3 regions of the Alcaligenes faecalis genome follow, and region 3 is predicted to be linked to each of the others. Evidence: predicted binding sites of a transcription regulator. Region 3 holds the regulator's gene; each other region holds the start of a gene.
The links. Region 3 encodes NrdR, which represses ribonucleotide reductase genes. Its sites were predicted from a motif close to CACNANATNTNGTG; they were not measured.
Positions count from the first base shown of each region.

Region 1: CPY64_RS00160 (ribonucleoside triphosphate reductase) is a predicted target of NrdR. The motif match lies at 867-880, and genes of this name have one in related genera.
Region 2: nrdA (class 1a ribonucleoside-diphosphate reductase subunit alpha) is a predicted target of NrdR. The motif match lies at 1,085-1,098, and genes of this name have one in related genera.

Region 1 is NZ_CP023667.1:30,200-32,468, reverse strand. It holds gene trpC (indole-3-glycerol phosphate synthase TrpC) at 1-10, shown strand, start outside; gene CPY64_RS00165 (HIT family protein) at 7-465, shown strand; gene CPY64_RS00160 (ribonucleoside triphosphate reductase) at 925-2,269, shown strand, end outside.
Region 2 is NZ_CP023667.1:550,086-552,354, forward strand. It holds gene recQ (DNA helicase RecQ) at 1-970, shown strand, start outside; gene nrdA (class 1a ribonucleoside-diphosphate reductase subunit alpha) at 1,169-2,269, shown strand, end outside.
Region 3 is NZ_CP023667.1:3,056,026-3,058,294, forward strand. It holds gene ribD (bifunctional diaminohydroxyphosphoribosylaminopyrimidine deaminase/5-amino-6-(5-phosphoribosylamino)uracil reductase RibD) at 1-989, opposite strand, end outside; gene nrdR (transcriptional regulator NrdR) at 994-1,455, opposite strand; gene glyA (serine hydroxymethyltransferase) at 1,492-2,269, opposite strand, start outside.

The DNA of each region.
Region 1 (2,269 bases), 1.0 Mb from region 3:
GCCTGCATGAGCAGCACCGCTTGCCCCCTGTGCGCCTTGAAGCCCGATCAATGGCTATGGTCGGGCGCAGGGCTACAGGTACTGGCTGTCACAGACAGCCCATTTCCTGGCTATACGCGAGTGATCTGGCAAGAGCACGTGGCTGAAATGACAGATTTGTCGGAGGAACAGCGGCAATACATCATGGCGGCGGTCTACGTGGTCGAACAGACTCAACGTGAGCAGTTGGGGGTCACCAAGATCAATCTGGCCCAATTCGGGAATCAGGTGCCGCATCTGCATTGGCACATCATCCCTCGCTGGAAGGACGACCCGTTCTTTCCGGATTCAGCCTGGTCGCCCGCCCCCACACGCACAGAAGAACAAAAGCAAGGCTGGGCTTCCCACGAAGAACGCCTGCTTGAGCAAGTCAGCCAGTATCAGCAGGCACTGTGTAGTGCGCTAAAAGCACGATTCAAGCACTAAACCCGCTATTCAAGTCCTGCTATTCAAGAAATACCCGCTGGCCTGTAAAAAGTCAGCGGGTATTTTTTTGCCTCCCGGAAAAGAGACGGCGCACTGTAACAGACAAGTACACCGCTTATCCGTGAAGCCCGCTACAGTGCGACTCCACCGGCAGGAGCCAAGCTGCTGTTGTGCTACTTGCACGCAACCCACATAAACAGCTTGCTTGCATAGCATGGCCATAGCCAACTCTTTACACCTGGCAGCACGACCACCTCGACTTCACAAATCTCCACCTACGAACGATCAGGGTAAGGAGTGCCCAACGACTTCTTTCCGACAAAATCCTTGATCTTGTCACTTCGAGCACAAAATTAACCTAGATCAAGCCTGGGCAACAATCGCCTAGCCCCATCAAAAACCACCATATATAGTGGCGTGAATCCTAAAAATCACTATATATAGGCTTTGGTGAAAAACATGGCTACCCAGGAAACCGCAACGCGTCCAGCTGCTCAGCTGGACATCATCCGCTCCATTACCGAATATCTGGACCGCCAGGACTGGCGCGTCCAGGCCAATGCCAACCAGGGCTACTCGCTGGGCGGACTGATTCTGAACAGCTCGGGCAAGATGATTGCCAACTACTGGCTCAGCCATGTGTACCCCGAAGCCATCGGTCAGGCACACCGTCAGGCTGACCTGCACATCCACGATCTGGACATGCTCTCTGGTTACTGCGCCGGCTGGTCCTTGCGCACTTTCCTGAATGAAGGGCTCAATGGCGTACCCGGAAAAATCGAATCCGGCCCACCGCGGCATCTAAGCAGTGCAGTTGGCCAGGTCGTCAATTTTCTGGGCACCCTGCAAAACGAATGGGCTGGCGCCCAGGCTTTCAGCTCCTTTGATACCTATATGGCACCCTTCATCCGCAAGGACGACCTGAGCTACAAGCAGGTGCGCCAATGCGTGCAGGAGCTGATCTACAACCTGAACGTACCCTCACGCTGGGGTACGCAGACGCCCTTTACCAATCTGACCTTTGACTGGATATGCCCGGAAGACCTGCGCGAGCAAGTGCCGCAAATCGGTGGCGTAGAAATGCCGTTTTGCTACGGGGATCTGCAAGCCGAAATGGACATGATCAACCAGGCCTATATCGAAGTCATGAGCGAGGGCGATGCCCGTGGCCGTGCCTTCACCTTCCCGATCCCCACCTACAACATCACTCGGGATTTTGACTGGCACAGCCCGAATGCCGAACGCCTGTTTGCCATGACGGCCAAATATGGCCTGCCCTACTTCCAGAACTTCATTAATTCCGAGCTGGAACCCAATATGATCCGCTCCATGTGCTGCCGCCTGCAGCTGGATCTGCGCGAGCTACTCAAACGCGGTAATGGCTTGTTTGGCTCTGCCGAGCAAACCGGCTCCCTGGGAGTCGTCACCCTGAACTGCGCCCGCCTGGGGTATCTGTATCAAGGCAATGAAACCGGTCTGTTTGCCCGTTTGGATGAGCTGCTGGAAATGGGCCGCGACAGCCTTGAAATCAAGCGTACCGTGATTCAGCAACATATGGACCAAGGGCTGTTTCCCTACACGCGCCGCTATCTGGGCACCTTGCGCAATCACTTCTCCACGCTGGGAGTTAACGGCATTAACGAGATGATCCGCAACTTTACCCAGGACAAGCAGAATCTTTGCACGCCGTGGGGACACCGCTTTGCCTTGCGTTTGCTGGATCACATTCGGGAGCGCATGGTGGAATTTCAGGAAAGTACCGGCCACCTGTACAACCTGGAAGCCACCCCTGCCGAGGGCACCA
Region 2 (2,269 bases), 1.6 Mb from region 3:
CATTGCGTTTGGCATGGGCGTCAACAAACCGGATGTGCGTTTTGTGGCCCACATCGACCTGCCCAAATCGGTAGAGGGGTATTACCAGGAAACCGGACGGGCAGGGCGCGATGGTGAAGCGGCTACGGCATGGCTGGCCTATGGCCTGCAAGACGTGGTGCAGTTGTACCGCATGATTAACCAGTCGCAGGGCGATGCGGCCCACCGACGCCAGCAAGGCCAGGCGCTGGATGCCATGTTGGGTCTGTGCGAAACCATTTCCTGCCGCCGTCAGCGCTTGCTGGCGTATTTCGATCAGCAGATCGAGCCTTGCGGTAATTGCGATACTTGCCTGGAAGCACCGGAAGCCTGGGACGGTACGGTGGCCGCGCAAAAAATGCTGTCCACTATCTATAGATTGTGGCGCGAGCGTGGTCAGCGTTTCGGGGCCGGGCACCTGATCGACATCTTGCTGGGCAAGCTGACGGATCGTGTCAAAGAGCACGAGCACGACAAGCTCACCGTCTTTGGTGTGGGCAAGGAATTGACCGACCAGGCTTGGCGCGGGGTGCTGCGCCAGTTGCTGGCACACAGTCTGGTTACCGTTGATCCGGAAGGCTACGGTACCTTGTTGTTGACCGATGCCAGCCGTGAAGTGCTCAAAGGCGAGCGCACCTTAATGTTGCGGCGCGAAACCGTAACATGCGGACCGGCTGCTCACCGAGTAAAAGGTCAGGCGCCTGCCGGGCCTGCTCTGGAACCCGATCAACAGCGACGGTTCGAGGCTTTGCGTGCTTGGCGGGCGGCTACCGCACGCGAGCATGGCGTCCCCGCCTATGTCATTTTCCATGACGCGACTTTGCGCGAAGTGGCCATCCGCTGCCCCAGCTCAGAGGCTGATCTGGAGCCGATTACAGGCATTGGCGTACGCAAAAGAGAAGCCTACGGCGAGGCTTTGCTGCGCTGCGTTCAAGAGTTCCAGACGCAATAGGAAATTGTTAGCAGAGCAAAGATTGGTTGCATTTTTGTATATTGAATCTGCTCTGCAATTGCGAAACCACTATTCGCTCAATCCGCTATATGTAGTAGAATGACGTCAATATCACACTATATATGGTGTGCATCAAATGACGCTGGCGGCTGCAAAAGCCGCGTCTTCCGTCAATCTTCACCGATTTCCGAGACTGAAATGCAATCAACCGAACAGTTAATGGTCACTAAAAGAGATGGCCGTACAGAACCTATTAACCTCGACAAGATTCACCGAGTGGTTGATTGGGCCGCTGAAGGTCTGAGTAATGTGTCCGTCTCTCAAGTAGAGCTGCGCTCTCACATTCAGTTTTACAACGGCATTCGCACCAGCGACATTCACGAAACCATCATCAAGTCGGCTGCGGATCTGATCTCTGAAGATACGCCTGACTACCAATATCTGGCTGCCCGTCTGGCGATTTTCCACCTGCGCAAAATCGCTTTTGGCCAGTTTGAACCCCCCAGCCTGTTCGATCACGTGACCTTGCAGACCAAGGAAGGCCGCTACGATCCGCATCTGTTGCAAGACTACACGCGCGCCGAGTTCGATGAGCTGGACGCTCATCTGGATCACTGGCGTGACATGAACTTCTCCTATGGTGCCGTCAAGCAGCTGGAAGGCAAGTACCTGATTCAGAACCGCGTGACCAAGCGCATCTACGAAAGCCCCCAGTTCCTGTACATGCTGGTGGCCATGTGCCTGTTCGCCCGTTACCCTGCCGACACACGTCTGAGCTTCATCAAGCGCTTTTACGACGCCGTATCGCAATTCAAGATTTCCTTGCCCACGCCCATCATGGCTGGCGTGCGCACACCCACTCGCCAGTTCAGCTCTTGCGTGCTGATCGAATGTGACGACAGCCTGGACAGCATCAATGCCACGACCAGCGCCATTGTTCGTTACGTGTCACAGCGTGCCGGTATCGGTATCAATGGTGGCCGCATTCGCGCCGTAGGCAGCGAAATTCGTGGTGGTGAAGCACAACACACGGGTTGCCTGCCGTTCTTCAAGATGTTCCAGGCTGCGGTGAAGTCCTGCTCGCAAGGCGGCGTGCGTGGTGGTGCGGCAACCTTGTTCTACCCCATGTGGCACCTGGAAGTAGAAACACTGCTGGTTCTGAAGAACAACCGTGGTGTGGAAGAAAACCGTATCCGTCATCTGGACTACGGCGTTCAGATCAATCGCCTGCTGTACCAGCGCCTGATCAAGGGCAGCCATATCACGCTGTTCTCGCCACATGACGTGCCCGGTCTGTAC
Region 3 (2,269 bases):
GCAACGCCCCGCCCCTGTCCCAGAATCTTGGGGGCCAGGTACATCAGCAATTGGTCAACCACTCCTGCATCAATCAAGGCACCGGAAAGACGGGCACCGGCTTCTGCGTGCACTTCATTGATCTGCTGATCTGCCATCCAGTCCAGAACAGCACGCACATCCACCTGGCCTTCGTGCAAAGGCATGGGAATAACCTGTGCATTGCGATCTGCCAGCTCGGCTTCGCGTTCGGGATCACGACGGTGGCTGAATACCCAGCAAGGCGTGCCATCCAGCAAGGCAGCGCTGGGGGTCAGGCGTAAATGCGTATCCAGCACGGCTTTGATGGGGGGGCGTGGCGTGGAAACCGCCCGCACATTCATTAGCGGGTTATCCGCGTTAACCGTACCTATGCCCGTCAACACGACACAACTGCGGGCGCGCCAATGATGACCATCGTCACGAGCTTGCGGCCCGGTAATCCATTGAGAGCTGCCATCGGGCAAGGCACTGCGACCATCCAGGGAGGCCGCCATTTTCATCCACAGCCAAGGACGTCCACGCGTCATGCGGGCAAAGAAACCGGCGTTGATCGCCAGCGCCTGCTCTACGCACAAAGGGCCATCTACCGTAATTCCCGCCTGGCGCAGGCGTGAAACGCCGTTACCTGCCACCAGAGGGTTGGGGTCGTACATGGAAAAGACGACTCGCCCAGCTCCTGCCTTGATCAGGGCATCGGCACAAGGAGGCGTGCGGCCATGGTGGCTGCAAGGCTCCAGGGTGACGTAGAAGGTAGCACCCGCCACATTCACGCCGCGCTCTTTGGCCTGGCGCAAGGCCATCACTTCTGCGTGAGGGCCACCCGCCTGCTGTGTCGAACCCGAAGCCAGCAACTGGCCATCGCGCACGATCAGGCAGGCAACTCGCGGATTAGGGGCACTGATATACAGGGATTTCTCGGCCAGCTCCAGGGCTTGCCGCATCCAGATGACGTCTTCTTGCTCGACCATCGCCTTAGCCGCGGTCGGGATCGTTCATTTCGTCGATCGCCTCTACAAACTCGCGGATGTCCTTGAAGCTCTTGTAGACCGAAGCAAAGCGCACATACGCAACCTGGTCCAACTGCTTGAGCTCGGCCATGACCAGCTCGCCTATGGTCTCGGAGGAGACTTCGCGCTCGCCAGTCAGTTGAAGCTTTTCTTCGATGCGCTGCACAGCGGCATCGACCTGAGCCATGGGGATGGAACGCTTGCGCAGCGCAACGCCCATGCTCGCCCGCAAACGTGCGGGGTCAAAATCCATACGGGTGCCATTGCGCTTGGCCACAACAGGCAGGCTCAGCTCAGCACGCTCGTAAGTCGTGAAGCGCCGTTCACAGGCCGAGCATTTACGACGTCGCCGTATGGCGTCGCCTTCTTCGGTGATTCGAGAGTCGATCACCTGGGTATCGGCATGGTGGCAGAACGGACACTTCATTCAAGATCGCGGGCCTTGCGGCCCGCTCCGGCTGGATTACTTGGAGGAGTAAACGGGCAACTTGGCAGTCAGCTCGTGTACACGGCGACGAACGTCCGCCAAAACGGCTTCGTCGTGAGGATTGTCCAGTACATCAGCAATCAGATGCGCCGTCAATTCCGCTTCGGCTTCTTTAAAGCCGCGAGTGGTCATGGCAGGTGTACCCAAACGCACGCCGCTGGTGACAAATGGCTTTTCAGGGTCGTTAGGAATGGCGTTCTTGTTGACCGTGATGTGAGCCTTGCCCAGTGCTTCTTCAGCCACTTTACCGGTGATGCCCTTGGGACGCAGGTCCACCAGCATGACGTGGCTTTCGGTGCGACCGGACACGATACGCAGACCGCGCTCAACCAGAGTGCGGGCCAGAACGTCAGCGTTTTTCACAACTTGAGCCGCGTAGGTCTTGAACTCTGGAGCCAGGGCTTCCTTGAATGCAACAGCTTTGCCAGCGATCACGTGGATCAGCGGGCCACCTTGAATGCCGGGGAAAATAGCCGAGTTGATGGCTTTTTCGTGTTCGGCCTTCATCATGATGACGCCACCACGAGGACCGCGCAGAGACTTGTGAGTGGTAGACGTCACAAAGTCAGCGTGAGGTACGGGGTTGGGATAGGCACCACCTGCAACCAGACCAGCATAGTGAGCAATGTCCACCATCAACAGGGCGCCGTTTTCGTGAGCGATACGTGCCATGCGTTCAAAGTCGATGCGCAGGGCGTAAGCCGAAGCACCACCCACGATCAGCTTGGGCTTGTGCTCTTTAGCCAGGCGCTCC